Regions from separate parts of the Clostridium sp. LXY-7 genome, predicted to be linked through region 3. Evidence: predicted binding sites of a transcription regulator. Region 3 holds the regulator's gene; each other region holds the start of a gene.
What was found. The regulator Rex, encoded in region 3, represses fermentation and respiration genes when NADH is low (regulators of the CRP and FNR family bind a similar motif). The targets are predictions, from matches to a motif close to ATTGTTAANNNNTTAACAAT.
Positions count from the first base shown of each region.

Region 1: a site for Rex is predicted at 4,431-4,450, ahead of ACI48Q_RS03980 (acetyl-CoA C-acetyltransferase). Genes of this name have one in related genera too.
Region 2: a site for Rex is predicted at 8,021-8,040, ahead of ACI48Q_RS12375 (DUF5692 family protein). Genes of this name have one in related genera too.

Region 1 is NZ_JBLLJL010000001.1:832,843-843,873, forward strand. It holds gene ACI48Q_RS03955 (hypothetical protein) at 1-543, shown strand, start outside; gene ACI48Q_RS03960 (FAD:protein FMN transferase) at 580-1,620, opposite strand; gene ACI48Q_RS03965 (NusG domain II-containing protein) at 1,945-2,340, shown strand; gene ACI48Q_RS03970 (Gx transporter family protein) at 2,349-2,876, shown strand; gene ACI48Q_RS03975 (sigma-54 interaction domain-containing protein) at 2,912-4,270, shown strand; gene ACI48Q_RS03980 (acetyl-CoA C-acetyltransferase) at 4,649-5,827, shown strand; gene ACI48Q_RS03985 (hypothetical protein) at 6,071-6,235, shown strand; gene ACI48Q_RS03990 (VanW family protein) at 6,513-8,033, shown strand; gene ACI48Q_RS03995 (HDIG domain-containing metalloprotein) at 8,272-8,883, shown strand; gene ACI48Q_RS04000 (biotin--[acetyl-CoA-carboxylase] ligase) at 8,917-9,897, shown strand; gene ACI48Q_RS04005 (metallophosphoesterase family protein) at 10,112-10,603, opposite strand; gene ACI48Q_RS04010 (ABC transporter ATP-binding protein) at 10,655-11,031, opposite strand, start outside.
Region 2 is NZ_JBLLJL010000002.1:1,114,128-1,125,158, reverse strand. It holds gene thiI (tRNA uracil 4-sulfurtransferase ThiI) at 1-6, shown strand, start outside; gene ACI48Q_RS12405 (hypothetical protein) at 586-1,566, shown strand; gene ACI48Q_RS12400 (PEP-utilizing enzyme) at 1,505-3,106, shown strand; gene ACI48Q_RS12395 (MATE family efflux transporter) at 3,096-4,463, shown strand; gene murC (UDP-N-acetylmuramate--L-alanine ligase) at 5,205-6,641, shown strand; gene ACI48Q_RS12385 (TIGR04076 family protein) at 6,714-6,983, shown strand; gene ACI48Q_RS12380 (FadR/GntR family transcriptional regulator) at 7,155-7,859, opposite strand; gene ACI48Q_RS12375 (DUF5692 family protein) at 8,145-9,125, shown strand; gene hypB (hydrogenase nickel incorporation protein HypB) at 9,149-9,820, shown strand; gene ACI48Q_RS12365 (FAD-dependent oxidoreductase) at 9,855-11,031, shown strand, end outside.
Region 3 is NZ_JBLLJL010000004.1:281,022-292,052, reverse strand. It holds gene gltA (NADPH-dependent glutamate synthase) at 1-355, opposite strand, end outside; gene ACI48Q_RS14575 (sulfide/dihydroorotate dehydrogenase-like FAD/NAD-binding protein) at 355-1,221, opposite strand; glycine riboswitch at 1,381-1,473, opposite strand; gene ACI48Q_RS14570 (iron-containing alcohol dehydrogenase) at 1,799-2,965, opposite strand; gene ACI48Q_RS14565 (3-hydroxybutyryl-CoA dehydrogenase) at 3,355-4,203, opposite strand; gene ACI48Q_RS14560 (electron transfer flavoprotein subunit alpha/FixB family protein) at 4,372-5,382, opposite strand; gene ACI48Q_RS14555 (electron transfer flavoprotein subunit beta) at 5,408-6,193, opposite strand; gene ACI48Q_RS14550 (acyl-CoA dehydrogenase) at 6,207-7,346, opposite strand; gene ACI48Q_RS14545 (short-chain-enoyl-CoA hydratase) at 7,373-8,152, opposite strand; gene ACI48Q_RS14540 (redox-sensing transcriptional repressor Rex) at 8,372-9,010, opposite strand; gene abc-f (ribosomal protection-like ABC-F family protein) at 9,331-11,031, shown strand, end outside.

The DNA.
Region 1 (11,031 bases), on a different contig from region 3:
CAAGTATATGATGGATTTAGTAGTGAAATGAATTCTATAGTAGCTAAATCATTAGAAGAATTTTCACAAGAGCTTTTAGAAAACTATGATAAGTTTTTAGATGATATTGATTATGAAGTTGATATTATGCCTAATGAAAAATTCTTTAATTCAGTAAGTACAAATGTAAAAAGTATGTTTATGAAGCCAGATGAGAAGTTAGAGAATCAAAAGGTTAAAATGAAAACACAAATTATAGATAACAAGGTGGCAATTGCATCAGCACTATGTCATAAGATTAATGGAAGTATAGATCAGTTACAGGGAAAAATACAAAGTGAAGTAGAAATTATATTTAAAGAAGTTTTAAGAAGTATTGAAATTCATAAATGTGCTATAGAAAAGATACAAGAGATATTGCGTGTAGAATATGAAGAATTAAATACTAACAATAAAGAGATATATAATTTGATAAATTTTGTAAATATTGAGTTATTAAAATATGAAACTCAGATTAACAGAGGATTAGTGTATTATAAAAATAAGTGTTATAGTATAAAATAAGAAAATATAAAAAATTAAGCTAGAAAAAATTCTAGCTTAATTTTTTATGGTAAATTCATTATTAGTTAATGTAAATATAGATTTTATACCACTGGAAACATATAAATCTTTATTTTTAGTTATAAATATAGCATCAACACCGTCCATAGAATTGATTAACTCTAATCCTTTATCAACTCCTAGGGCGAAAAGTGTTGTGGAAAGAGAATCACCGTCCACTGATTTATCAGTTATTATAGAAACGCCTAAAACCTCATTTTCATAAGGAAATCCAGTTTCAGGATTTAGGATATGATGATAGTGTTTATCGTTAGCTTCAAAATATCTCTCATATATACCTGAGGTTACTACAGATTTGTTGCTGACTTTTAAAAATCCGATACTATCATTTCTAGCTGCATCAGGATTTTGCACACCTATTTTCCAGTCTGACCCATCAATCTTTGAACCCATAGCAAAGATATTTCCCCCAAGATCTATAACTGCACTAGATACTTTGTTTTCAGTTAAGAGTTCAGCTATTTCATCGGCTGCATATCCTTTTGCTATAGAACCCAAGTCAATGATCATACCTTCTTTTTTCAAAAATATAGTTTTATTAGTTTTATCTAATTCTAATAAAGAATAATCTATCAGAGATTTTTTCTCATCAATTTCACTTTGTGAAGGCACTTTTGCATCGTCAGTACCAATCCCCCAGAGTTTAACTAAGGGACCTACAGTTATATCTAGCGCACCATTAGATAATTTAGAGTATTCAAGACCTTTAATAACTACATCTAAAGTCTCATCACTAACTTTAATAGGAGTTTTGCCAGCGGCTTGATTAACCTTTTGAAGTTCGGTATCTGTTTTATTGATACTTAAAATATCTTCAAGTTCTTTTAATCTATCAAAGCATTTATCTAAGATTTTCATATCTTGATTATCATAAATGCTAATAGTACATACAGTACCTATAACCAATTCAGTTTTACTTAATGGTTTAGAAATGTCAGTTTTCTTTCCACAAGATATTAGGAATGAGGTAAGAAAACATAAAGTTAAAATAAGTATTATGGATTTAAATTTTTTCATAGCTACCTCCTTAAGCTTTACATAAAAGAATCACAAAATTAATATATCATTCCTTAGTAGATTTTAATAGTATTTTATGTAAAAATATATTTATGAAGAATAAGACCTCAGTTATATTGCGGAAATTTTACTTAAACAATTAGATGATTTTGTAAATGATGAAAAATAAACTAGGCATAGATAATTTTCAAGATAAACTATATAATTAGAAATAGTGAAGTTGATTAAATGCTATATCTTAAGGTGGTTTTAAGATATAAGCATATTATTTTAAATTTCGATTTGTAAAAGTCATATCATAAAGTTAATATTGGGAGAATTAATATGAAAATTGTTAAGAAATGGGACATAATAATTATAATACTATTACTAGTACTATCTATAGTACCTTATTGGATATTTGCCAAACACCAAGAAAATTATAGTGGAGAAATTTATGCAATAGTCTATATTAATGGTAGTGAAAAACAGAGAATAAGACTTGATAATAATAGCGATGATAAAGAATTTAAAATAAAATTAGATAAGGGATATAATACGGTAGCGATAAAGGATAATTCTATTGCTATAATAGATGCAGATTGTAGTGATAAAGTTTGCACTGATTTTGGATTTGTTCACAAAGTTGGAGATAAGATAGTTTGTTTACCCCACAAAGTAGTTATTGAAATTCAGGGGAATAGAATAGAGGAAGGACAAGAGGATTTTATTTCTCGATAGGTATAATTATGAGAAGTACGAGAAAAATGATATATATTTCATTATTAATAGCAATGTCTTTAGTTTTACATATTATTGAAGGGATGCTTCCTGTACCATTTATTACTCCAGGAGCAAAATTAGGATTTGCCAATGTTATTACAATAATAGCACTATATACTTTGAATTATAAAGAAGCGTTTTTAGTTTTATCTCTTAGAATTTTGTTATCTGTTATGTTTGGAGGGAGTATTTCTAGACTTTTATATAGTTTAACAGGTGGTGTATTAAGTTATATATTTATGGTTATAACAAAAGCAATAGGAAGAGATAAGGTTGGGATTGTGGGAGTTAGTGCAGTTGGAGCTGTATTTCATAATATAGGTCAACTTATTGCAGCTTCATTGATTGTACAAACCTTTAGTATCATGTTATATCTACCGCTGATGAGCATAGCAGGCATAGGTACAGGGATATTTGTTGCACTAGTTGGGAATTTTGCAATTATGCATTTGAGAAAGATTAGTAGAAGTATAGGTTTTGATTTTATAAAGTAGAATTTATAAATTAAGATAACAGAGGTGATTAAGTAGTGGAATTAAATGGAGGAATTTTAAATTTTATATTTAATAGTTTGGAAGAATATATAGTTGTAGTAGATAAAGATGGTATAGTGACAATGATGAGTAATGGATATAAGGATTTTTTAGGATGTGAAAATCCAGAAGGAAAGCATGTTACTGAAATAATTCCAAATACAAAACTCCATATAATCGCAAAGACAGGCTTCAAAGAAGTTGGAGATATACAGGAGGTAAATGAGCATAGAATTATTTCCATGAGAGTTCCAATTGTAATAGATGGAGAAATTGAAGGGGCCATAGGAAAGGTGATGTTTAAGGATTTAGAGAATTTTAAAATACTAGGAAGTAAAATATCACATTTAGAAAAGGAACTTCAATATTATAAAAATGAGCTTACGGAGGAGAATAAAGCTAAACATAGCTTTGAAAATTTTATAGGAAACAGTAGCAGTTTTTTATCTGTGGTGAAATTTGCAAGTAAGGCAGCTAAAGGAGAATCTTCGATTCTAATTACTGGAGAGAGTGGAACAGGGAAGGAATTATTTGCACACTCCATACATAATGGAAGTAGAAGAGCTCATAAGCCTTTTATTAAAATTAATTGTGGAGCTATACCAGAAGAACTTTTTGAATCGGAAATGTTTGGATATGATGAAGGGGCCTTTACTGGAGCTAAAAGAAGTGGGTTAAAAGGAAAATTTGAAGTGGCTAATGGAGGAACCATACTTCTTGATGAGATTGGAGATATGCCTCTTAATATGCAGGTAAAGCTTTTAAGGGTATTACAAGAAAGAGAAATAGTGAGGGTTGGCAGTAATGATGTAAAGAATATTGATGTAAGAATTATTGCTGCTACTAATAAATCTCTACCTGAACTCATAGAACAAGGAAAGTTTAGAGAGGATTTATATTATAGGCTAAATGTAATGCAGATTAAGCTTCCACCATTAAGAGAGCGAAGAGAAGACATAGAGCACTTAGCAAACTCTCTAAGAATAAAATTGTGTAATAAATATGGTATTTATTCAGAGGGGATATCTAAAAGGGCTATTGAATACTTGAAAGGCTATGACTGGCCGGGAAATGTAAGAGAGTTGGAGAATGTAATAGAAAGAGCTATTAACTTATTAGATACAGAGCTGCTGATTACCCCTAAGCATTTACCTGATAAGATTATAAAAGGAAAACGAAGAAAATTTAACTTAGAAAATAAATCCTTAAAAGATATAGTTGATGATATAGAAAAGCACATAATATTAGAAACATTACAGAAGACTAATGGAAATAAAAATGAGGCATCTAAGTTATTGGGACTTAGCAGACAAGGATTATATAAGAAGTTGGCTAGATATAATATAGAATGTTAAAAAGACTGTCTACTAAAGTTTACATGTAAATTAAGTTTACACATGACTTATTTTTAAAATTTGATAATATTATAACAAGAAAAGTAGTATAAATTTATAAAAATATCAAATTTTATCTCTGTGACCCATTGAACTGTCTTAGGGTGATTTTTTTAACATGGTAGTTATAACATTAACAAAGAAAGCATTGTAAAAGCAATGTAAACAAAGTTTACATTGAATAAAAAGTATATTTGTCGAAAGCACTGAAAATAAGCCATTTTAGAAGTTGGCATGGTAATTGCTTATAAATATTAAGGTATGAAAAACAAATTAACTATATTATAGATTAATATATATCTGTATTTTGATGTAGTAATTGAATGGAGGAATAATAAAATGAGAGAAGTAGTTATCGTAAGTGCTGCTAGAACAGCATTAGGAAGTTTTGGTGGAAGTTTATCAAAGTTATCAGCAGTGGAGATAGGAGCAATAGCTGCAAAAGAAGCTATAAAGAGAGCAGGAATAGATGCAAACATAGTAGAGGAAGCTATTATAGGAAATGTTTTAAGTGCAGGTCTTGGACAAAACGTAGCTAGACAAGTAGCTCTAAATGCTGGATTAAGCAAAGAATCTTCAGCTCTTACTATAAACAAAGTATGTGGTTCAGGTTTAAGAGCAGTTAGTTTAGCAGCTCAAATCATACAATCAGATGATGCTGATATAATATTAGCGGGTGGTACTGAAAGCATGAGTAATGCACCATACACAATTCCAAGTAACAGATGGGGACAAAGAATGGGAGATACAGCTGTAGTTGATACAATGATAAAAGATGGTCTCTGGGATGCATTTAACAACTATCACATGGGAATAACTGCAGAAAACATAGCAGAACAATGGGGATTAACAAGAGAAATGCAAGATGAATTCGCATTACAAAGTCAGTTAAAGGCTGAAAGAGCTATAAAAGAGGGTAGATTTAAGGATGAAATAGTTCCAGTTGTAATACCGCAAAGAAAAGGTGAGCCAATAGTATTTGATACAGATGAGTTCCCAAAAGCTAATATGACTATAGAAAAATTATCAAAATTAAAACCAGCATTCAAAAAAGAGGGAACAGTTACAGCAGGTAATGCCTCTGGAATAAATGATGGAGCTGCTATGTTTATAGTAATGTCTAAAGAAAAAGCTGATCAATTAGGACTTAAACCATTAGCTAAAATTAAATCTTATGCATCAGCAGGATTAGATCCATCAATAATGGGATATGGACCAGTAGCTGCAACTAGAAAAGCCTTAGAAAAAGCAAACTTAAAAGTAGAAGAGTTAGATCTTATTGAAGCAAATGAAGCATTTGCTGCACAATCTTTAGCAGTAGCAAAAGACTTAAACTTTGATATGAGTAAGGTTAATGTTAATGGGGGAGCTATAGCAATAGGACATCCAGTAGGAGCTTCAGGAGCAAGAATATTAACTACTCTTATTCATGAGATGATAAAGAGAGATAGTAAAACAGGATTAGCTACATTATGTATAGGTGGCGGACAAGGTACAGCATTAGTAATAGAAAGATAATTACAGATTTAGAGCTCTTCACATGGTGAAGGGCTTTTATCTTGGAATTAAGTGAAATATATTTTATTCTATAATATCAATTAACATTTGCCCTTTTCTTAGAATGTGCTCTATTGATTATTCCTATTAAGGTATTTGAAGAAAATAAAATGTAAATTTTACTGAGCATAATTATAAAGGAGAATACAGAAGCTATTACGGTAAGTAGTAGAAATCATGAAAGTTAGTAAAGGGGTATTATACATGTCAAAGAAGAAATCAAAATCTAGTATTAAAATTATATTTATAGTAGCAATTATTGTATTTGTTTTGGTTTCGGCAATATCCTATTATGCATATCTTTATTATGCAGTAGATGAGTATGGATTTCCTGTATTTTCAAAAATGATAAAAATGTTACCTTATTAATCAGTTGGAAATATAAAGTAATTATTACTATAATAAGACATAAATTTATGATGAATACAAGAAGAAATATAATAAATTCGCAATATACGGTAAATATTAGGATTTTTATTGTGGAAATTTTATTTTGGGAAAATAAAATTTATATAGATATATTAATTTATATGTACACTTTTGTCATATTTTTTCGTAGTAATATAGGAGTGAAAATCCTATGTATTTATGATATACTAAATACGTTAAGTGGATTTTAGTAATGTTGCGTGAAAGGAATGTGATTATGGATACTAACTTAGAAAAAGAAGGAAATAAGGGTAGTACAGGATACCGCAAAAAATCAAGGAAAAAAAAGAATAAGGGAATAAATGTAATAATAGGTTCTTTTATTGCCATAATTGTATGTGTATTTATTGGAGCAACATCCTATGTTTATACTACGGTGAAGAAATATGATAACTTAATTTTCCCGGGCACCACAGTAGAAAATGCTGATATAGGTGGTATGACTAAAGAGAATGCTATAAAGCTTTTAAATGATAAATATAATAATCAGGTTGAAAGCAGACTAATCAATATTAAAGTTGAAAATGGAATTCATACATTAGGATTAAAGGATTTACAAGTAAGATATAACATAGAAGAAACAATAGATATGGCATTTAAAAATGGCAGAGATTTAGGTTATGTTGGTAAATACAACACTATAAAAAAAGGCACAGATAAAGAGTTCCCTATAAACTTTACATATGATCAACAAGTTGTTAATTTAACAGTTGAGAATATAGCAAAGGAAGTAAATAGTGATAAAAAGGATGCTGACATTAAAAAGACAGGAAATGGATTTAGTGTTACTGATGAGGTTGTTGGTAAAAAAATAGATGTACAAGCACTTATAAATGATATAAATAATAAAATAGCTACTACTAAAGAGGGTAATATAGATGTAGAAGCTAAGATGATTACAGAAACTCCTGTGAAAACAAAGGAAATATTGTCTAAAGTAGACTCTAAAATTTCAACTTTTACGACTACATATGGAACATCAGATGGAAGTAGAGGTACTAATATAGCAATAGGAACTAGAACTATAAATGGTATGTTGTTGATGCCTGGAGACAAATTTAGCTTTAACACTGTAATAGGCGATACAACCCCTGATAAAGGATACCAAAAAGGGGGAGTCATAGTTGGAGAAGAGATAGTAGATGGATATGGTGGAGGTATATGTCAAGTGTCGTCTACACTTCATAACGCTGTAATTAAAGCAGGAATATTACCAGATCAAAGAAGGAATCATAGTATGCCTGTAGGATATGTATCAAAAGGATTAGATGCAACTATTTCATATGGTGGTATAGATTATGTGTTTACAAATAGTACTGATTATCCAATATATATAGAAGGTGTAACATATAATGGTAAGATTACTTTTAGTTTATATTCTAATTCAGCTTTATTAACTGGTAAAACCTATGGGTTTACTTCTGAAACTTACGAGACGATACAACCTACTACAAAGTATGTGGATGACCCTACTTTAGAGGAAGGCAAAGAAGTAGTGGATAAGAGAGGTTCTCAAGGTTACAAAGTAAAAGCTTATAGAATTATTTATCAAGATGGTATAGAGATTTCTAGAGAACTTATGAACAGTGATGTATATAATCCATCACCAAAAGTTATAAAGAAGGGTACTAAAAAACCAGAAGTACAAGCACCAGATCCAACTACTCCACAACAACCTACTGATCCAGGGCAAACACCTGGACAAGAAGGTAATGGAGGAGAAAATCTTCAACAATAAAGACATATTTTAGTATAAAAGCTCCGAGTATTCGGAGCTTTTACGTTAAATAAAGGCTTTGTTTTAAATGGTTGTTGATTTTATAACTACACATTAAAACAATGACTAAATAAAAAACCTCATTTTTACATGAGGCAATATAGGGGGAACATAAAAAATAATTATATATTATTATTGTATTAATATATATATAATTTGTGACAATAATATAAGAATAAGAGTTAAGGAGTGAAATGTTATGAAAAATTATTTTGATGAATTTAATAAACATTTATTGGAAGATAATAAACCATCTTTATATTTTCAAGATTTGATTCAAAGTGACTCATTTCCTATGGAATATCCTTTTAACATGATAAGTAGATTGATAGAAATAGACCAAAACAGAGAACATCATCCAGAAGGAAATGTATGGAATCATACCATGTTAGTTATAGATGAAGCAGCAAAGAGAAGGGATGAATATGAAAATCCTAAAGTATTTATGTGGGCAGCATTTTTGCATGATATAGGTAAAGGACCTACAACTAGAATTAGAAAAGGAAAATTAGTATCTTATGACCATGATAAAGTTGGAGCTAGAATGGCTAAGGAATTTTTAGAACAATTTAACGTAGATGATGAATTTATTCAAGAAGTTCAGGCCTTAGTTAGATGGCATATGCAAATTTTATTTGTTGTTAAGGATATGTCCTTTGCTAATGTTAAAGCTATGGAAAAGGATATTTCGGCAGATAAGGTGGCGTTATTAGGGATTTGTGATAGACTGGGAAGAGGAAATGACACAGAAGAGGCTATAAAGATGGAAGAAGAAAATATTAAAATATTTTTAAGTAAAAGCAAGAAATAATTTTTAAAAATAGCATGAGGGGTTTATAAAATAATGAGAAATGAAATATTAGAGATTTTAAAAACTAATAAAAATGATTTTATATCTGGAGAGAAATTAAGTGAGAGGTTTGGAATAAGTAGAGCAGCTATATGGAAACATATAAAAGCTTTACGAGAAGATGGATATAAAATAGAATCAATATCTAAAAAGGGATATAAATTGAATAGCGAGCCGGATATATTAAGTTATGGAGAAATTAGTGAGTATTTAAATACTAAAGAATTAGGAAAAAATTATTTTTACTATGAAAGTATAGATTCTACCAATATAGAATGTAAGAGATTAGCTAATCGAGGAGAAGTACATGGAACGGTAGTAGTAGCTGAAGAGCAAACTAATGGAAAAGGTAGAATAGGTAGAAGTTGGAGTTCTCCTATTGGAAGTGGAATATGGATGTCTATATTACTTAGGCCTAATATACCACCTATCTATGCATCAAAACTAACCCTACTAGGAGCAGCGGCAGTTTATAAGTCATTAAAGGAAATGAAGATTGAGAGTTATATAAAATGGCCTAATGATATTGTGATTGATGGTAAAAAAATTTGTGGAATATTAACAGAGATGAATGCTGAAATTGAGAGAATTAATTATGTTATCATGGGTATTGGAATAAATGTTAATACAAAAGAATTTCCAGAAGACATAAAAGACAAAGCCACATCTATAGGAAATCATGTTGGACAGGAAGTAGACAGGAAGGCGATTATAGCTAATATAATTAATAATTTAGAACAGCTTTATAATAAGTTTATATACGAAGAAGATTTTTCGGAAATTATAAATATCAGTAGGGAGGCCTCTATACTTTTAGGAAAAGAAATTAGAATCATCAATGGGACAAAAGAAGAAATAGCTAAAGCCATTGATATTGACGATGATGGAGAATTAATAGTAGAGAATGAGGATGGAACAATAAAAAAGGTATTATCAGGAGAAGTATCTGTAAGAGGAATATATGGATATGTGTAACTAAATTATGAAATAATTTAGTTAGGGAAACACAACCAAAGGTCGTGGAGAAAGCTTTTTTAGTGGCAGGTAAATGTTCATTAGTAAACAAATATTTTGTGTTTAGGATTACCTATTACGAAATAACACTCTATTAAAGCTTTGCTATATGTCCCTTCACTTTAGCGAATTTCCCTATGGATAACACAATTCATAAATAAAATTACATAGTAACTTATTTAAAAAAGCGTAATGATGCAGAAATACCATCATCTAAGATTTCTAATATTACATAGGAAAACCAAGGCTCTTTTCTTTTACTTGTGGGAGAGCCAGGGTTTATCATAAGTATATTATCTTTAGTAAAAATAGTTGGTTTATGGCTATGTCCAAATACTATTATATCTATTTTATCTTTTTTAAATTCGTTTAAAACATTATCTAAAGTATTGCCTTTCTCTCCATGGCCATGATATATTCCGAGATTATATTTACCTACTTTAACTATTTCTTTAGATTTTAACTCATCTCGAATAGATGTTTTATCATTATTACCATAAACACCAACAAATTTAGTATTATCTTTTAGAAGTCTAATAATAGCCTCATTGGTATAATCACCAGCATGAATAATTAAATCTACATCTTTGAGTTTATGGTTAATAAAGTTTTCAAATTTAGAGCTATGTTTTCTTACATGAGTGTCTGAAATTATTCCTACTTTCAAATTATCTCCACCTAAACTTTATTTATCATATTTATAGTATTCAATAATGTATTAATGTTGTTTATTATATCTTTGAGGAATTACCATTATGTGTGGTTTATTAGTAAAGGGATTGTGATCTATATGAGCCCTAACATTATATACCTGTTGTATATTTTCTACAGTTAAAACCTCATAAGGAGATCCCATTGCTACTATTTCACCATCGCTGACTAAAATTAAAGTATCGCTATACTCAGAAGCCATATTCAAATCATGTAATACACAAACTGTGGTAATATCCATATTGGAATTTAATCCCTTCAAGGTATCCATAATTTCTAATTGATGATGTATATCAAGCATAGATATAGGCTCATCTAATAATAGAATGTTTGTTTGTTGTGCTAAAGCTCTAGCTATAAAAACCCTCTGTCTTTCACCACCAC
Region 2 (11,031 bases), on a different contig from region 3:
AAATAGTTTATCTATTGTGATGTAAATTACGGAAGGTCCTATAGAATATAATTATGTGATTAATAAATTTAGCTAAAGTGTTAGAATAATTATTTATCGCAGCTGTCTTAAAAAAGGCAGCTGCGTTTTTTTATGCAATCTAATAGAACTATTGAGAATATGGATTATGAAAATATGATGCTTAGTGATGTTATTAAACAAGAGAGTAATTTATGGATTGAAATATTATAAAGTTAAAATCCAATTGTAAAAATAGATAAGAACTTAACGGGATAAGTAATGCTGTGTATAAAATGTGAAAAAAAGTTTCAAATTGTTGTAAGAAAAATCAAATATAATACATTAATTTACATAATAGTTTTTCAAAGGAGTGTATAATAAAAAGATGAAATTATGTAAATACTTGTTTTTACTTCGGAGTGAAGTAAAAATAAAAACATATAATGAGACACCTTATGAAAATTTATGCTATAAAAATTTTAGATATTAGCTAAGAAAAGTTAGGTAAATTATGTTTATTGATTGATTCAGAGAGAAAATGTAAGATTGAAAAATTTATTAATTAAAGAGGAGGAAGTATTGAGAATGTTGTTTGAAAAAGTTGCCGAATGGAAGAAGGAAGTCTTAAATAAGAGCAATGAACAAAGCTATGGAATTATCAATGACCCAAAACTTTTTCTTATTATCAACAGTTTGCTAAATAAAAATGGAAACTTAACTTTAGAAGAATATACAGAGCAAGGCAGCAAGAAGTACATTAATATTTTAAAAGTAGTAAATACTTTATGTTATAAGGTTAGTGACTTGAAAGAAACTCTAATAGAGTTTAATCCAACACTTGAAATGGAATGTTCCAACAATAGCTTTTGGTCAGTAAATGAAACAGAATATAAGATTGATGTCTATCCTAGAGAGAGATTTGGATTTTCTCAATTTCATAACATGTTTAAAAACGTGGATATAAAAAACTTTCAAATGGGAGATGTGGAGTGCACAAATAGCTTTGAAAGATATTTGGAACTTCAAGCAGAAAATAGGACAGACTATCTAGTGTTATTGGGTAAAAAAGGATGGCCTAAAAAACCAGCTATCAAATTTAAGCAAAAAGAAGAAGGCGACATTCTTACTAGAAGAGTGAAAATTTTAGAGCTTAATAAAAAGAATCTCATTGGAAGCATTGAGGAAATAACAAAGGAAAAATATGATAAAGTTCAAATTAATCGGTTGCCGCCTTTCTATAAGAGGAAAGATAGGGTTGTTTGTATTGATAAAACAAGGGGATATATTTTTGGTGTAAGTTACTCGGAGGCAAAAACAGTAACAAAGGACAATAGCAGATTTAATCAAATAGAAGCCGAATTTTGGAGTAAATTGATTAATCAAAATGAAGACCATGACATAGATTGGAGAGCTGTGGATCGAAGTCATCGAGAGTTAGTAGAAGCCATTCAACACAAATTGGTCAATGAAAATTTTGAATATAAGTCACCAGGAGGTAGAAAATATGATTGGTTATCAGAAGTTGGGAAGTCAAGCAAGGCAGTTAAATTGCAAGAGATTGTTTAATGAGGAAGAATTAAATGAGAATACAAAAAATACAGCATGGGAATTTGCTTCTAAGAATGAAGATGACGATTTTCATACTGATGTGGTATTTTTAAGAACAGCTTGTGGTGAAATTGCAGAGGAAATCGAAGATTATCACAAAAAGACTCTTCTCATGTATAAAAAATATTGTGGAGAATTCTACTTTACAAAAGAGAATACAAAACGCTTGTGCCATGGAATTATAGACAAGCTTAAAAATGATGCAAATTGGAGAAGGGAGTTTAATAGAAACATATATACTACAGCAGATGGATTGTTTAATGTCTATGATGGAATAAGAAGAGAGGAACTTGTAGATTTAAGTCTTGAGGAGCTTTATACTTTATATGAAAAGCAGCATAAGGCACAAATAGAACTGTATAAAAAGTGTTGGATTGCTGAAGTAATTCAAGTTCCTGGAGTCGGATTAACAGATTATTTATTGAATTACTTAGAAAGCTTTGGTCTTAATGAAGAAAAAGCAGAAGAAGTTTTCTATAGCTTAACAAGAAGTCATAAGGATTCTGTTTATGTTGAAGAAGAAAAGAAAATTATTGAAATTGCTGAGTATGTATTAGAGAATCCTAAATTAAAGAAAGTTTTCCAAGAGCCATTAAAACATTTAAGGACTTATATCACACCTTGGATTCACGGAAAAATTGAAGAAATTCAAAGTAGATATGGGTATTTAGGCTATCATGGTTTTGGGGATAGGGAACCTTACCGTAAAGATGAATATATAACAAGAGTGAAGGACTATGTTGTAAATCCTTCTAATATAACCATAGAAAGAGATAAGTGGGAAAGAGACTTGCAACAGCAAAATGAAGAAGTCATAAGATTAAGGGAAAAGATGGATACTCTACATAGAGAACTATTTGAAATGTATGGTGAGCTTGCTGTATCAAAGGCTTATAGAAGGCTAGCACAACTTAAGAATTTTTATTTCTTAGACTCTATGTTAGGAGTTATTGCAAGAAGATTAGATTTGCCAGAGAGTTATTTCAGATTTATGGTGCCAGAAGAAATTATAATACTTCTTAAAGGAGAAAGAGAAAAGATAGATTTTCAAAATATAGAAGAAAGAACATCTGAAATGGTATATATGGTTCTGGATGGAGAAGAATTGATTTTTGTAGGAGAAGAAGCTAAGAAGCTAAGAAAGAAAATGGAAGCCGTGGAGGAAGAACCTACTTCAAATATTTTAAAAGGTCGTTCTGCTTGCATGGGATGCTGCAAAGGTAGGGCTGTTGTTGTGGAAAGAAATAAGGATGTTCATGATTTCAGATGTGGAGATATATTGGTTTCCTTAGAGGCCGATCCGGATTTGATTCCATTAATGAAGATTGCAGGGTCTATTGTAACGGATCAAGGTGGAATTACTTGCCATGCAGCAGTAATTGCCAGAGAATTTAATATACCTTGTGTAATCGGTACTATAAATGCAACAAAGCTTATTAAAACTGGAGATATAGTGTCTGTAGATGCATTTAAAGGAGAAGTTATCGTTGAAAATTAAGAAGGATCACAATTTTTATAAAACCTTATTTTCAATTGGAATTCCAATAGCCATACAAAGTCTATTTTCAACTTCATTGAATATTGTTGACAGTCTCATGGTTGGTGGATTACAAGAAGAAGCATTGGCAGCAGTTGGACTTGCAAATCAATATTTTTATTTTTTTATTCTTATAATATTTGGGATATGCAGTGGTTCTGCTACTTTTACTGCACAGTTCTGGGGTAACAAAGATATTAAAAATATAAAAAGAACTCTAGGAGTGGTACTAGTCTCCTGTGGAATCATTAGTTTAATTTTTACATTAGGTGCAATTCTAATTCCACAGCATATAATGAGAATATTTATAGAAGATATTGAGGTAATTGAGCTTGGAAGTACATTTCTAAGAATCATCGGCATGAGTTATATAATAACTAGCATTTCTTTTGCCTATTCAACTTCTTGTAGGTCAATAGGTGAAACGAAAGCTATTATGAAAGCAAGCACCATTTCATTAATATGTAATACAATCCTAAACTATGTATTGATTTATGGAAAATTTGGAATGCCTGCAATGGGAGTTAGTGGATGTGCACTTGCAACTTTGATTGCCCGAATTGTGGAATTGATATTAATATTAAGATTTGTATATGGAAAGAATACAGTTCTAGCTGCAAATTTACAAGAACTATTAGATATATCAAAAGATTTTATTGTTAAATTCTACAAAACTACTTTACCTGTAATTTTTAATGAAGCACTTTGGTCTTTAGGGGTTATTACTTATTCTATTGCTTATGGAAGAATAAGTACTGCAGCAGTGGCCGCCATTCAAATTTGTAATGTAGTCCAAAATCTATTCATGATTGTTGCAAAAAGTCTTTCTACAGCCTCAGCAGTAATGATTGGAAATAAAATAGGTGAGAATGACGATGATGCTGTGAAGCTATATGTAAGAAAGTTTTTTGTACTGAGTATTGTTTTGGGAACTGTCACTGGTATATTAATGGGACTTCTAGCTCCTGTTTTCGTAAGTTTTTACAATATAAAACCTGAAGTTAAAATAGAAGCAATTCAAACTTTATACGTAATAGGAGTATATTTGGCTATAAAGTTTTTTAATGTAATTATGGTAGTGGGATTTTTCAGAAGCGGTGGAGATACAACTTTTGCCTGTTTATTGGATGCGGGAACAGTATGGATAATAGGAATTCCCCTAGCTTTTGTAGGTGTTTTAGTATTTAACCTTCCATTACATTGGGTGGTTGCTTTAATATCCTTGGAAGAATTGATTAAGGCACTGATTGGCCTGCCGAGAATTATATCTTATAAATGGGTGAGAAATGTGGTTGAAGATATGAAGCAGTGTTACTAGGTTATTTATATTAATCATATTATATTTTAAAGTTTTGATTTTACGGCTCATGGGCTTTGCTTGTGAGCCTTTTACTTATCCAAAAAGCAAGAGAAAAAGCTTGAAGAAATAATAGAGAAAAAAGTAAGAAAAAAACAAATCGTAGAGGATAATCAAGGGAAATAACAGAGATCGGCTGGAAAATAGAATTTAACCTAGCAGGTCTGTTTTCCATGGAAAAAACTCATGTTCATTGATACAATAGGGATAGTATATTTTCATAAATAAATATGCAATAATGGTACTAATAAAGATAGTATATAAGTTGTAATAAAGTTTCTACACTATAAATTAATTGATATGAGCTTCATATTATCCCTGCTCAGCTCTGCATAAGTTCAACTAGAGATTCCTTTGCTCTGCAGGAATCTAAGTTTACACTTAAACCGTTTCGAAACCTTGATTTACTAAAGCTCTATTCAATAAAAAATCTAAAATACAACAACTCACTACGTTCGGACAGGTTGTATTTCTTAACGATTTTTTCTTTCATAGAACTTAAGTAAATCTAAGCTTTCTGCAAATGGTATTCGCAGTAATAATATGAAACTCAATTTCAACAATTTATTAAACATACTTATAATATAAATTATCTTTATTATAACTTATATATATTAGGCTCATTAGGTTCTCAGAATAATAATGGCATAAATTCTTTGGAAAATATTAACTTCAATATTATAATAATGGGAGTGAATTAGATTGAAAAATAAAATTAAAGTACATTTTATGGGGATATGTGGAAGTGGAATTGCACCTATAGCAATTATAGCAAAAAATATGGGTTTTGAGGTATCAGGATGTGACTTGAATGTTTCGGGTTATTATAGTGATATCCTTATAGAAAATAATATAGAGATTGTAAAAGGTCATGATTTAAAACATATAGAGGACATTGATATTTTAGCTATATCACCTGCTATTTTAGATATTTCTCCTAATCATCCAGAAATTATAGAAGCTAGAAAAAGTGGAATTTTAATGACATGGCAAGAATTTTCAGCTAAATATATACAAAATGAAAAGTTTGTTATTTCTATTGCAGGTACTCATGGTAAATCAACAACCACAATTTTAATGGGGCTGGTTTTGGAGAATGCAGGACTAGATCCAATTGTTGAAGCAGGGACAATTTTTAGGAAGTGGGGAGGGGGATATAGAATAGGAAAGTCAAATTATTTTGTCTGTGAGGCAGATGAATTTAATAATAATTTTCTAAATTATAGTTCTTCCATAGCTATAATAAACAATGTTGAAATGGATCACCCGGAATTTTTTAAGGATTTAGATGAAGTTAAAGACTCTTTTAAGAAGTTTATAAAAAAGCTTGAAAGATCCAAAATTTTAATTGTTAATGAGGAAAGTATAGCTCTTAGAGAAATATTATATGAATTAAAAGATTGGATGGAAGAAGAACAAGTAAGAGTTATAGGATATTATATAAATAATAGGTTTGAGTTCCCTTTTGATATGGAATATAAAGCAGTTTTAGGTACAACTACCTCTGAATATTCAACATATAAAATAATAAATGGGGAGGAAGAAAATGATTTTCAGTTAGGATTAATAGGCAAACATAACATTGAGAATTCTTTAGGTGTATTAATTGCTGCTTTAGAGTTAGATGTTGATATAAATGTAATAAAGGATTCCTTTGAAAATTTTAAGGGAATAGGAAGAAGATTAGAATTAATAGGCGATATTGAAGAAGTTAAGATTTATGATGATTTTGCTCATCATCCTACAGCGGTAGCATCAACATTAGATTCAATTAAAATTAGTTATCCAGGGAAAAAAGTTTTTGCCATTTTTGAACCACATCAACTTTCAAGAATAAAGCTGTTTTTTAATGAGTTTGCAGTAGCATTAAAGAAAGCAGATAGAGTTATTATTTCAAAACCATTTTTAGGAAGGGAAGCAAATAAAAATATTGAGCCAATCAATTTAGAAGTGCTGGCTAATGAAATAAATATAAATACAGCAGAATATATAGAAAACTATGATGAAATATGTAATAAAATTGTTAGTGAAGTTAAAAGTGGAGATATAATTATAGTTTTTGGAGCTGGTGAATCCTATAAATTATCTAGAAAAATCATTAATGTATTAAAAGAAAAAAGCAATCAGGAGAGTAGATAATACTATAGAATAAGAAATTTGAGGTTAAGACTGAAGTGGTAACCTCAATATTGATTTAAGGGGGATATATCTATGTCAAGGAGACCTAAGATTAGAATTACATTGATTGATAAAAAGGGAAAAGGTGGATGTCATCATGGGCATAAAGTAGGAGATAGCTTTGACTTTGATACAGAAAGAGGGAATTTATGTCCTATGGCGTGTCACGTTGCATTCCCATATATAGATATACTACGTTATGGCGGAACAGTACCAGGAGGTAACAGTGAAAATGAATGTGTTTTCTGTTGTCCAGATGTAGAAGTAATCAATGTTTTTAAAATAGAAAAGATAGCAGATTAATATATAAACGAAATCCCTCACAGAAACATCTGTGGGGGATTTAAAACGTTATTCTGATAAAGGAAGAGCGATAAGCTGTATTTATAAAAGACTGTATGGTTTTTGGTATGACTTTGAACCTCAGAAAGATAAGATAAATTATGTACCATCCAATGAAAATATTTATTAAATTTAATAGTAAATTTGTCTGCTACCATTGATGGTATCATTGATGACAGCGGTCAGGCATTCTACAGCTTTCCTCGTGTCCCTCTGTTCAATGTAATCACATAAAATAACTGTATTGTTGTGTAAAGATTCTAAACCATATAATCTACAGAAACGTTCCCACAAGGATAGAATAGGAACTTTAAATGAGGAGAAGATTAGAGGCATCAGTGTATTTCCGGAAAGGAAGGCAAGCTCATGCTGGAAGCGAAAGGCGAGCTCAGAAGCTACCTCTGGAGAATCTGCCTCTTCCATTTGCTTCACATAATCTTTTAATATGGCAACTTCATCATCTGTAATTTTGGGAATACATAATTCTACCGCAAGGGAATCAAATGCGATTCGAAGCTCCAGAATGGAACGTATTTCTGCTTCTCTTAATATTCCACCGTTATAATTCATAATGGAAATCAAAGTCTCCATAGTTCCATTTCTACGATAGTCAGCCACAAAGGTACCGACTCTTGGCTTAATCAATAAAAAGCCTTTTCTGGCCAGTTCGGAAATGCCGGCATTGACTACAGCTCTACTGACCTGCATGGATTCAGCAAGTTCCCTTTCAGGAGGAAGCTTTTTCCCGATGGGGAGTTTGCCGGACAGAATCATGGTCTCCAGTTCCTTAATAAATAATTCTTTTAACGATGGTGAACTCAATTTTTTAAACTCCATATGGTTTTGTCACTCCTTTAAGCTGGCTGTGGTATGTGCACAAACCAATAATAATTATAATGTAATATTAATCCAAAACAGGAAACAAATCAATAGAAAGTATAGAAATAATGGGAAAAATACTATATAAAATATGTAAATCTTGACAAATAAAGCATAATTATGTTAATATTTTGTCAAAGCCATCCGTGTTATACTGGTATGACCAGAGAAACAGAGGGCATAAAATGAGCAACGAAACCATTCTAGGATGGTGAACGTTAAGCCAATAGGGGGAGATTTAAAATGTTTATATTCAATTATGAAGGCGGTGCATCCGCAATTTCTGTCTGGCTTGTTTGGATATTAGTATTTATTTTGTTATTTGCTTTAAACGAAGTAACAAGAAGATCCACTGTAGCAGGATTTTTCTGCTTTATTATTATGCCTATTGCACTTTCTGTTCTCTGGTTTACGGTATTGAGTGATACTACCTATACCGACTGGTTCCATCTTGCTAAGGTATATTCTGCTATTGCAGGTTGTATTGGTTTTTGGTGTCTTCGTCACTTACATGGAAAAAATAAAAAAACCGGGAAAGAATGGCGTCTTTCCGATAATCGTATTGCTCTTTGTTTTCCACCCTTAATTCTCGCAATCAATATTTGCGAAGCAGTAGTTCGTGATATTGAAATAGGTCTTAACTATACACAGGGTGGAATTCTTGCTGATGGATCAATGTATGTACTTGGCGGCCCATGGAACTTCATGAATGCAGCAGCAGGTATCATAAATATAATTACCATCACTGGGTGGGTTGGCATCTGTATCCGTAAGAAAACTGACAAAGATGGAAGCCAGGATATGTTATGGCCGGATATGATGTGGTTTTGGATTGTAGCTTATGACCTTTGGAATTTTGCATATACTTATAACTGCTTACCAGGTCATGCATGGTACTGTGGATTTGCTTTATTGTTAGCTCCTACTCTATGTGCATTTACCATTGGCAAAGGTGCTTGGTTACAGCATCGTGCCCACACATTAGCACTATGGTGTATGTTTGCACAAACCGCCCCTGCATTCATTGATAAAGGGAAATTTGCTGTATCTTCCACATATAATACCACTATATTAACCATCTGGAGCGTTGCAGCATTAGCAGTAAACATTGGAGTATTGGTTTTCATGATTTACAAGACTGTAAAGACCAATAGAAATCCATACAAAGAGGAACTTTATATAGATGTGAAGAAATATCAGGAAGTAAAAGCACTTGCTGAATAGTAAAATATTTGGAGGTTAGAGGTATGAATAATTTTAGAGTTCTTGAGATTAAACAAAGTGTTTTTGAAGACAATGATCGCCAAGCGAATTTGCTTAGAGAAGATCTGAAAAAAGAGAAAACTTTTCTGCTCAATTTAATGTCATCACCGGGTTCTGGTAAAACAACAACCCTTACAAGAACAATTAATACTTTAAAGGATGAAATGAATATAGGCGTCATGGAAGCAGATATTGATTCTGATGTTGATGCTCACACTATTTCCGAAACCGGTGTAAAAGTAATTCAATTGCATACAGGTGGTATGTGCCATCTTGATGCAGATATGACAAAACAAGGATTAATAGGCCTGGGAACCGATAATATAGATTTTGCTATTTTGGAAAATGTGGGAAATCTGGTATGCCCTGCGGAATTTGATACTGGTGCATCAAAAAATGCAATGATTCTAAGCGTACCTGAAGGCGATGACAAACCGTTAAAATACCCTTTGATGTTTTCAATTGTTGATGTTCTTTTGATAAACAAAATAGATGTATTAGAATATTTCGATTTTGATATAGAAGCATGCAAGGAAAGAGTAAAGAAATTAAATCCCAATATTAAAATTATTCCAATCTCTGCAAGGACAGGTGAAGGAATTGAAGAATGGACAGATTGGCTCCGTGCTGAAGTGAAAAAATGGAATGAAAATTAGTATTATTATAATTCCAATTGGGGGGTAAAAAATTATGATTAAAGAAAAAGTACTTGACCTTGCCAATCATATTAGTAACAAAAAGCGTGGTTCAAAAAATGAAGTTAAATCGACAGATCCAGAATATATGATTCTTGAACCTGTGGTTACAGAGGAAATGGCAGAAGTGGCACTTTGCATGAAGATACGTAAAAAGGCCACTGCAAAGGAGCTTGCTCTTTTGTGTGGTAAATCTGTAGAGAAAACAGAAAAACTCTTATTGGAGTTAGCAGTTGCCGGTGTTTGCTTTGTTAATGAAATTGATGGCGTAGATAATTTCTGGTATGACACTTGGGTTCCTGGCATTATGGAAATGATGGTTAACAACAAGGAAAACGTTGCAAAGTATCCGCAAATTGCTGAAGCTTTTGAAGCATATGGAAGAGTGAGAGGACCAAAAACCGCTGGTAGTTTTCCTGTAGGTGTAGGTCTTATGCGTGTTATCCCTATCGAAACAGCCATTGAGGGTGAAACCAGAAAAGCATCTTATGAGGAAGTTTCTAAATATCTCAATGAAAACCATATCTTCACAGTTTCGGATTGTTCTTGCCGTACAGCAAGAGAAGTTATGGGAGAAGGCTGCGGGCACCTGAAGGAAGATATGTGTATTCAGATGGGGCATGCTGCTGAATACTATATCCGTACAGGCAGAGGCCGCCAGATTAGCCGTGAAGAAGCTTTTGAGATTATTAAAAGAGCCGAAGAAAACGGTTTGATGCATCAGATACCGAATTTGGATGGTTCAGGAAAAACTCACGCAATCTGTAACTGCTGCGGATGTTCCTGTCTTTCTTTGAGAACTGCTGAGATGTTTATAAACGCTGACATGGTACGTTCAAACTATGTGTCACATGTAGATAAAGATAAATGTGTTGCCTGTGGAGAATGTATTCAAAATTGTCCAGTTAATGCATTGCAATTGGGTCAAAAGTTGTGTTCTAAAACACCAGTCACTGAGGCAATAAAAAGGAAAGAGACTCCACGTGATACAGAATGGGGTCCAGATAAATGGAATCCGGATTATCGTACCAATAGGAAAAATGTAGTTGACACCGGTACGAGCCCTTGTAAAACAGAATGTCCTGCTCATATTGCCATTCAGGGTTATATTAAGCTGGCATCTCAGGGAAAATATACAGAAGCACTTGAGCTTATTAAGAAGGAAAATCCCT
Region 3 (11,031 bases):
CAAATCTCTCAAGTTTTCCTATAGCTACTGCTTCTCCTTTAATCCCTAATACACATTTGCTTTCACATTGTAATTCTTGTGGGCAAACTCTTCCACATACTGCTGGAAGTGCTGTGTATTTATCTAATGCTCTTGCAGCTTCTGCAAAGTCACCATTTTTTACATGTTGTATAAATTCAGGTATATCTATAGCTACAGGACATTTAGATACGCATGGCTTATTTTTACAGTTTAGACATCTTGAAGCTTCTTGTATTGCTTCTTCATTAGTATATCCCAAACAAACTTCTTGAAAGTTTGTAGCTCTTACTTTTGCATCTTGTTCACTTATGGGAGTTCTCTTCATTCTATCCATTACTGATTTCCTCCTCTTTTACAGTTTGTATCAATGGTGTCTTTTGTGCATTCCTCGTTCTTATACATTGTTAATCTCTTTAATGCTTCATCAAAATTCACTTTATGGCCATCAAATTCTGGTCCATCAACACAAGCAAATTTAGTTTCATCTCCAACTGTAATTCTACAAGCTCCACACATTCCTGTTCCATCTACCATTATTGGATTCATACTTACTATAGTTTTAATGCCTAGCTCTTCTGTTAACTTACATACAAACTTCATCATTATCATTGGCCCTATTGCGATTACTAAATCATATTTCTTGCCTTCATTCTGCACTAATTCTTTTAGCTGATTTGTAACCATTCCTTTAAATCCATATGATCCGTCATCTGTTGTTACATAAACATTATCTGCTACAGATTTCATTTCTTCTTCTAAAATAACCATTTCTTTGTTTTTATATCCCATAATTACATCAGCTTTAATTCCATTATTATGTAGCCATTTTACTTGAGGATATACAGGAGCAGCTCCTACACCACCTGAAATAAATATGATTTTTTCATTTTTCAAACTTTCTAAATCTTCATGTAATAATTCTGAAGGCATACCTAGCGGTCCAACAAAATCGTAGAAGCTATCTCCTTCTTCATAATTTTGCATTTCTTTTGTAGTACATCCAATAGTTTGAACAACTATCGTAACAGTTCCATTTTCTGGATTTGTATCACATACTGTTAAAGGCACTCTTTCACCCTTCTCATCCATTCTTATTATTATAAATTGGCCCGGTTTAGCTGATTTTGCTACTCTTGGAGCTTCAATTCTCATTAAAAAAATTGAAGGAGCTAACATTTTCTTCTCAATAATCTTATACATATTACTTTCCTCCATATTAAATAATTGGTTATTTAATTTATATAATTATTACTAGTGTAAGCTTTTTAAAAGCTTTAGGTATATGAAATAAAATAACAAGTCAAAAATATGCCTTATTAAAAACATAAAAAATGGACAGTCAAAAAGCATCAAATAATACTATTTTCACCTGTCCTTTTATCTGAAAGATTCCCCAAATAATTTTAGGTTGCTTCTTCGATGCTCATATTGAGTCTCTCCAGGAGCGTGTCCAATTATTATTCAAAACCTGAAAGCTTTTGAATAATCCATAGTACTATTATTCATTTCTTCTTCGGTTACCTCTAATAAAAAGGTATCTCTAATAATTTTCATTCACATAATATTTACTTTTATCACTTATATTCTATAATTTTAAATAAATTTAGTCAACCTCTTTAAAAATCATTGTCAAAATATTTCAAATTCTTTTTATATTATTCTATTCTTTTTTTATTTCTTTAATTGAATTCTAACCTTTATCACTTCATGTTATTAGTTGTTCCAATATGTAAGTAAATAAACTGCAAACATTAAGCCTACAGTCTATTTTTTAGTATTAGAAATCTACTTTTACTCCATTATATATACAATTAAATAATTTTTTCATTTCTTCTACTGAAATTTCTCTAGGATTAGACCCGGTACAAGCATCTGCTATGGCATTTTCTGATATATATTGTAGATTTTTGTTAAAATTTTCTTCTGAAACTCCATAATCTTTTAATGTAGTCGGTATGTCCATAGTTACACATAATTTTTTAATAGCCTCAGTAAGAGCATCTACTAATTCTTCATCACTATTTCCGTTTAAGCCCATATTTTTAGCTATTTGGGCATATCTATCCATGCACACTTTTTTATTAAAATCTATAACATATGGTAAGTATATAGCATTAGCACATCCATGTGGAATATCAAATATTGCTCCCGTTTTATGTGCCATGGAATGAGTAATCCCTAATAGCGCATTAGAAAACGCCATTCCTGCCAAACATTGTGCTATATGCATACTATCTCTAGCTACTTCATCTTCATTATATGAATTAATCATATTATCATTTACCATTTCTATGGCCTTCATTGCTAATGGGTCTGAGAATGGTGACCTTAATGCTGCTACATAAGCTTCTATTGCATGAGTTAGTGCATCCATTCCAGTATGTGCTGTTAATGTCTTAGGCATCTTCATTGCAATTTCAGAATCTAATATAGCTATGTCTGGAGTGATATTAAAGTCAGCTAATGGATACTTAATTTTCTTCTTATAATCCGTAATTACTGAAAAAGCAGTAACCTCTGTTGCTGTTCCACTAGTAGATGGTATGGCAATAAATCTTGCTTTATTTCTTAGAGTAGGAATTGTAAACGGATTTTTTATATCATCAAAAGTTAGCTGAGGATACTCGTAAAATACCCACATAGCCTTTGCTGCATCTATAGGAGAGCCTCCTCCAATTGAAACTATCCAATCTGGCTGAAAACTTCTCATAGCCTCAGCGCCCCTCATAACAGTTTCTATGGACGGGTCTGGTTCTACACCTTCAAAAAGTTCAACTTGAATTTTAGCTTCTTCTAGATATTTCTTAACTTTATCTAAAAAACCAAATTTCTGCATTGAACTTCCACCTGTAACAATTATAGCCTTTTTACCTGTTAAGGTTTTTAATACTTCTAAAGAATTTTTCCCATAATAAATATCCCTTGGTAATGTAAATCTGTTCATAATTATTCCCTCCCATGAAATTTATTATAATTGAATTAGTTAAAAATATAACTAATTTACAACTTAATTATATTACTTTCACAGTAAATTTCAATATGATTTATGCAATAATTAATATAATTCACAATTATTTTATTATTTCGACTATTTATGATAGTAAATAATTTATGTTACATTGTCAATTATTAATCAAGCTATAACCGAGCTTTAAAATATTATTAAAATTAAATTACACCATTACCACTATATACTTTTAATAGGACTAATATGCAGCCCTAATTAATCCAATTTTATATTTAAGCCTATTTGCATTATGTAGTTCCATTATTACAATCTATATATAAATAAATAAAAGGAGATTATGTTTACATAATCTCCTTTTATTTATTCTATTTATTATAATCAAAGAATCCTTTTTTGGTTTTTCTTCCTAATAATCCTGCTCTAACATATTTCCTCAATAAGTTATGAGCTCTATACTTAGAATCTCCTGTTTCCTTATATAATACATCCATTATAGCTAAGCAAACATCTAGTCCAATTAAATCTCCAAGAGCTAATGGTCCCATTGGATGATTTGCTCCTAGCATCATAGCTTTGTCTATATCTTCTGCACTAGCTATTCCTTCTGCAAATATACAAACAGCTTCATTAATCATCGGTACTAGTATTCTGTTTACTACGAAACCTGGAGCTTCTTCAACAAGTACTGGCTCTTTACTAATACTCTCAACTAAAGCTTTCATTGAAGCATATGTTTCTTCTGAATTAGCCATTCCTTTTATTATTTCAACTAGCTTCATTACTGGAGCCGGATTAAAGAAATGTAGTCCTATAACTTTGTCCGGTCTTTTTGTAGCTGTACCAATTTCGGTTATTGATAGTGAAGATGTATTAGTTGCAAGAATTGCCTCTGGTTTACAAATTTCATCTAACTCTGCAAATATTTTTTTCTTTATTTCCATATTTTCTACAGCTGCTTCAATTACTAAATCTACATCATTTAATAAATTCATATCTGTAGTTCCACTTATTCTTGTTAATGTGTTTTCTACTTCTTCGCTAGACATTTTTCCTTTAGCTGCTAACTTTTCTAAATTCTTTTGAATTCCTGCTATTCCTTTTTGAACAAATTCATCCTTTATATCTCTTATAATTACTTCATAACCCTTTACAGCAAATGCTTGGGCTATACCAGCTCCCATAGTTCCTGCTCCGAGAATACAAATTTTTTCCATATTAAAACACCCCTTAATTTGATAAACTAAGTAGGTTACTGTTATAATAGCCTACTATTATATTCTATCACAAAACCCTTAATATAAGAAGGTTACCCGAAAGAAATTAAGTTATAATGCAGAAAAAACTACGAATAATCGTAGTTTTTCTGTACTATATAAAGCTAATTAAGCTTGTTTAACTTTTCTAATTTCCTCAGCTAATGCTGGAAGTATTTTAGAATAGTCTCCAACTAATGCTACATCAGCAGCCTTCATTATTGGAGCATCTGCATCTTTATTTATAGCTATGATAAAATTAGACTCTTGCATTCCAGCTAAGTGTTGGATTGCTCCAGAAATACCACATGCTATATATACTGTAGGTCTTACAGTTTTTCCTGTTTGTCCTACTTGTACTGCCTTCTCTACCCAACCGTTATCTACAGCTGCTCTTGATCCTGCTACTGTTCCTCCGATTGCATCTGCTACATCTTTAAGTAGTTCAAAATTTTCTTTGCTTCCTATTCCTCTTCCACCTGATACGATGAAATCAGCTTCAGTTATATCTACCATTTCTTTTGTAGATTTAACTACTTCTATAACTTCTGTTCTGATGTCTTCTTTTGATAATTTAACATCAAATTTCTCAACTTTAGCAGTTCTTCCTGCATTCTTTTCAAGCTTTTCAAAAACTCCTGGTCTTACTGTAGCCATTTGTGGTCTATGATCTCCACAAACGATTGTAGCCATTAAGTTTCCTCCAAATGCTGGTCTTGTCATTAATAAGTTGTTGTTTTCTGCATCTACTGCTAATGATGTACAATCAGCTGTTAATCCAGTTTCTAGTCTTCCTGCTACTCTTGGTCCTAAATCTCTTCCAATGTAGCTTGCTCCTATAAATACTACTTCTGGTTTCTGTGCATTAATAACATCAGTTATAACTTTTGCATATCCATCAGTTGTATAATGACTTAATAATTCGTGATCGCATACTAATACTCTATCTGCACCAAATGCAACTAATTCTTTAGTCATTTCTTCTATGTTTGTATGTCCAAGAAGTAACGCAGTAAGCTCTACTCCTATTGTATCTGCTATTTCTCTACCTTTTCCTAGTAGTTCTAATGCAACCTTTTGTAATTCTCCATCTCTTTGCTCTGCAAAGACCCAAACACCTTTGTAATCTGCTATATTCATGGTTATTCCCTCCTAATTTTAAATCCTAGATGAAGTGTTTTTCTTTTAATTTAGCTACAGCAACTTTTGCTGCTTCTTTTGGTTCTAAAGTTAAGATTTCTCCTTGACCTTTAGCTTCTTTAGTCATTGATTTCTTAACCTTTGTTGGTGAACCTTTTAATCCTAATTTAGCTACATCAACATTGATGTCAGCAACACTCCATACTTTGATTTCTTTTTCTTTAGCCATTGAGAATATGTTTTTAACGTTCATGTATCTTGGAACGTTTAAAGTTTCGATAGCTGTTAAAAGAACTGGAGTTTTAACTTTTAAGTTCTCATATCCATCTTCCCATGCTCTTCTTACTTTTAATTCACCTTCTGCTAATTTAGAAACTTCTTCAACATAAGTGATTTGTGGAATATTTAAGTGCTCAGCAATTTCTGGTCCAACTTGTGCTGTATCTCCATCAATAGCTTGTCTTCCTGCAAATATTACATCATAATCTAAGTTTTTAATAGCAGCTGCTAATGCGTGAGATGTAGCTAATGTATCAGCTCCTGCAAAAGCTCTATCTGTAACTAGGATAGCTTCGTCAGCTCCCATAGCTAAACCTTCCTCTAGTGCTACTTTAGCTTGTGGAGGTCCCATTGTTATAAGAGTAACATGAGCACCGTATTTATCTTTCATTGCTAATGCTTCTTCTAAAGCATTTTTGTCATCTGGATTTATTATTGAAGGAACACCATCTCTTATAAGAGTTCCTGTTTTTGGATCTATTTTAACTTCATTTGTATCTGGTACTTGTTTTACACAAACAACTATTTTCATCTTCAACTACCTCCTATTTTAAAACGTTAGCTGCGATAACCATTCTTTGAACTTCAGAAGTTCCTTCATAGATTTCAGTTATCTTAGCGTCTCTCATCATTCTTTCTACTGGATATTCTTTTGTATATCCGTATCCACCAAATATTTGAACTGCTTTTGTAGTTACTTCCATAGCTACTTCTGAAGCAAATAATTTAGCTCTTGCAGCGTCTAATGAATATGGAAGACCTTTGTCTTTTCTGTCTGCTGCTTTATAAACTAAGTTTCTAGCTGCTTCAACTTTAACATCCATATCAGCTACCATCCATTGTAATCCTTGGAATGCTGATAATGGTTTTCCGAATTGTTTTCTTTCTTTCATGTAAGCAACAGCTTCATCTAGAGCTCCTTGAGCAAGTCCTAGAGCTTGAGCTGCTATTCCAATTCTTCCTCCATCTAGAGTTTGCATAGCTATTGAAAATCCTTTTCCTTCTTTTCCAAGCATGTTCTCTTTTGGTACTATACAATTTTCAAATACTAATTCAGTTGTTGAAGATGCTCTTATTCCTAATTTTTCTTCAACTTTTCCTATTGAGAATCCTGGGAAGTCTTTCTCAACTATGAAAGCTGTTATTCCTCTTGTTCCTTTTGATTTATCAGTCATAGCAAATACTACAAATGTATCAGCTACTCCTCCATTTGTTATGAATATTTTTGAACCATTTAATACATAATGGTCTCCTTCTAAAACAGCTGTTGTTTGTTGTCCAGAAGCATCTGTTCCAGCATTTGGCTCAGTTAATCCAAAAGCACCTAATTTCTCACCTTTAGCAAGTGGAGTTAAATATTTTTCTTTTTGCTCTTGTGTTCCAAACATATATATTGGAGCTGCACATAATGATGTATGAGCAGAAACTATAACACCTGTAGTTCCACAAACCTTAGAAAGTTCTTCTACTGTCATAGCATAAGATACGTTGTTTCCACCTGCTCCACCAAACTCTGTTGGGAATGGTATTCCCATCATGTTATATCTAGCCATTTTTTTAACATTTTCCACTGGGAATTCTTCTGTTTCATCTATTTCAGCTGCTATAGGTTTTACTTCATTTATAGCAAATTCTCTTACAAGTTGTCTTACAAATTCTTGTTCTTTACTTAACGAAAAGTTCATTTTCCATACCTCCAATTATTAACGGATTATCTATTATTAAAATGCTTGTCTCTTTTTTCTAAGAAAGCAGTCATACCTTCTTTTTGGTCTTCCGTAGAGAAACAAAGTCCGAAAACTTCTGCCTCATACATAACACCACTATCTATGTCCATCTGCATACCTTTATTAATAGCTGATTTACACATCCTTACAGCAATAGGTGCATTTTTAGCTATTTTAGTAGCCATGTCCATAGCTTCTTGCAAAAGATTTTCTGGTTCCACAACCTTATTTACTAGTCCAATTCTTAATGCTTCTTCTGCATTTATCATTTCACAAGTATATATTAGTTGTTTTGCCATTCCTTCTCCTACTAATCTTGCTAATCTTTGAGTTCCTCCAAAGCCTGGTGTTATACCTAATCCAGCTTCCGGTTGGGCAAATTTAGCTTTAGATGATGCTATTCTTATGTCACATGCCATAGAAAGCTCGCATCCTCCTCCAAGAGCAAAACCATTTACTGCTGCTATTACAGGCTTTTCCAACATTTCTAATTTTCTAAAAACTTTATTTCCAAGTGTTCCAAATTCTCTTCCTTGAAGTGAATTTAACTTTTGCATTTCTGAAATATCAGCTCCAGCAACAAAAGCTTTTCCTTCACCTGTTAATAAAACTACATATACATCTTCATCTTTTGAAACTTCATCAATTACACTATTAAGTTCTTTCAGTGTATCTGAATTTAAAGCATTTAAAGCTTTTGGTCTGTTTATTTTGATAACTGCTATGTTGTCATTTTTTTCAAGAATAATGTTGTTATAACTCATTTTTAATTCCCCCATGAACGTACTTAGTATCGTTTATTATTTTGTTAATTTAATAACAAAATAATAGTGATTGAATCCAAGGACCTCAATCACTATTATACTGCTATTATATATACTTTTCAACTTGATTTGAGAAATTCCTATATATTTTTTAAATTTTCATAAGATTAAACCATTATTTTTAAATTTTATTAATTTTATTTTTAAAAATATATCATTTTATTCCATTTCTCGTTCGTTTAATAAATAACTTAGTGTCATCAAGCTTTCACTTAAATGTACATTTTCAACAATGATATCTTCTGGAACCTTCAAATCTATTGGAGCAAAGTTCCATATAGCTTTAACTTCATTTTTTATTACTATATCACACACACTTTGTGCTCTATTTTTAGGAACACATATTATTGCAATATGTACTTTATTTTCTCTTAAAAAACCTTCTAATTCATCTATATCCTGCACTTCTACATCTCGTATTTTCAGACCTATTAATTTTACATTAATATCAAAAATACCTTTTAAATTAAATGCCATTTTCGTAAACTTTGTATAATTAGCTATTGCCTGACCTATGTTACCAGCACCTATAATTACAGTATTATATTCTTTATTTAAACCTAATATTAAGGATATCTGATAGAGCAATTCCTTTACATTATACCCATATCCCTGTTGTCCAAAATCTCCAAAACAATTTAAATCTTGTCTTATCTGCGAAGCAGTAAATCCAATTTTCTCGCTTAATTCTTTTGAAGATATTCTATCTACATCATTTTTTTCTAACTCTCTTAAATATCTATAATACTTCGGAAGTCTTTTAATTACTGCCATTGATATATTCTTTTTTCTATCCACCATCTTCACTCCTTACTTAAGTTTTTAAAATTTTTTATATCTTATACTAAGTATACTTTTAGCCTAATATTTCAAATTAATTCTTCTATACTCATAACTTTTATTTATTTATTTCTTATTATTATATAATACATCAACTATATTATACTATAAAAATTTGTACGTATTCTATATTTTTTTATAAAATTCAACATAAACATTGATATTTTAAAAAAATTTCCATATAATTTCTATTTATATAACAGTATTGGTTAATATTTAACAAACAATTTAAAACTATAGATATTCATGTTAAAATATCTATAGGGACGGTGAATAATATGATAGTTTTAAGTTGCAAGAATATAACTAAATCTTATGGAATAGATGTGATATTAAAAGATGTAACCTTTAATGTTAATGATGGAGAAAAAATTGGATTAATTGGAGCAAATGGCGCTGGTAAATCAACGCTTTTTAAAATATTAACCTCTCAATTAGAATATGATTCTGGAGAGCTTTTTATTGATAAATCTAAAAACCTTGGTTATTTATCTCAAAGCTTATCATTAGAATCTAATAATACTATATATGATGAATTACTATCTATTTTTAAAACCTTAGTAGACATGGAATTAAAGCTTCATGATTTAGAACTAAAAATGAATGAACCTTATGATGCCTCTAAAGAAGATTATCATAATAAAATAATTAGAGATTATACAACCTTAACTGAACTTTATGATAATAGGGGTGGATATACTTACAAAGCAGAAATTAGTAGAGTATTAAGAGGTCTTGGCTTTACTGAAAATGATTTTGACAAATCAATAAATATACTTAGTGGCGGCCAAAAAACTAGAGTTGCTCTCTGTAAGTTACTTCTTACAAAACCAGATATACTGCTCCTAGATGAACCCACAAACCATTTAGATTTAGATGCTATAGAATGGCTTGAAGGATATTTAAAAGAGAATAAAGGTACTATCATAATAGTATCTCATGACAGATTCTTTTTAGATGCTGTCACTGATAAAACTTTAGAGTTAGTAGGTGGTAAAGTAGATATATATAATGGTAATTACACAGCCTTTGTAGACTTAAAAAAGAAAAATCAAGAGATATTGATGAAAGCTTATGATCTTCAACAAGTTGAGATTAAACGTCAAGAGGAAATAATAGCTAGATATAAATCATTTAATAGAGAAAAGAGTGTAAGAGCCGCTGAAAGTCGTCAAAAATCACTTGATAAGATAGATAGGATTGAAGCCCCTATAACAATTGAAAAAGCATCTAAAATTAAATTTGAAACTCAAATTAAAAGTGGTAATGATGTTTTACATATAGAAAATTTAAGTAAAAGTTTTGGTGAAAAACTACTATTTAGAGATGTCTTTATGGATATTAAGCGTGAAGAAAAAATAGCACTTATTGGAGAAAATGGTCGCGGAAAAACCACTTTATTTAGAATAATAATGGATAAGATAGAAAATGATTTAGGCATTAAAGTTCTTGGTAAAAATGTATTTGTCGGATATTATGATCAAGAACAATCTAATCTCAATAATGATAAAACTATTATAGACGAAGTTTGGGATGATTTTCCCCATATGACTACTACTGAAATTCGTACTTCGTTAGCTGCTTTTTTATTTACAGGAGAAGATGTTTTTAAAAATATATCCACCCTTAGTGGCGGTGAAAAGTGTAGAATTAATCTTCTAAAATTAATGCTCTCTAAGTCAAATTTTTTATTACTTGATGAACCTACTAATCATTTAGACATTATATCTCGTGAAGCCTTAGAAAATGCTATTTTAAACTACGATGGAACTATACTTTTAATATCCCATGATAGATATTTTCTAAATAAAATTATAAATAAGATATTTGAATTAAATGAAGATGGAATAAAAGAATATTTAGGAAACTATTCTTATTATGTGGAAAAAAAGAATAATCCAAATAGATTCGAAGAGTTTGAAGAATATAATGGATTAACTAAAACGCAAATAAAATTGGATAAGAAAAAGAAAAAGGAA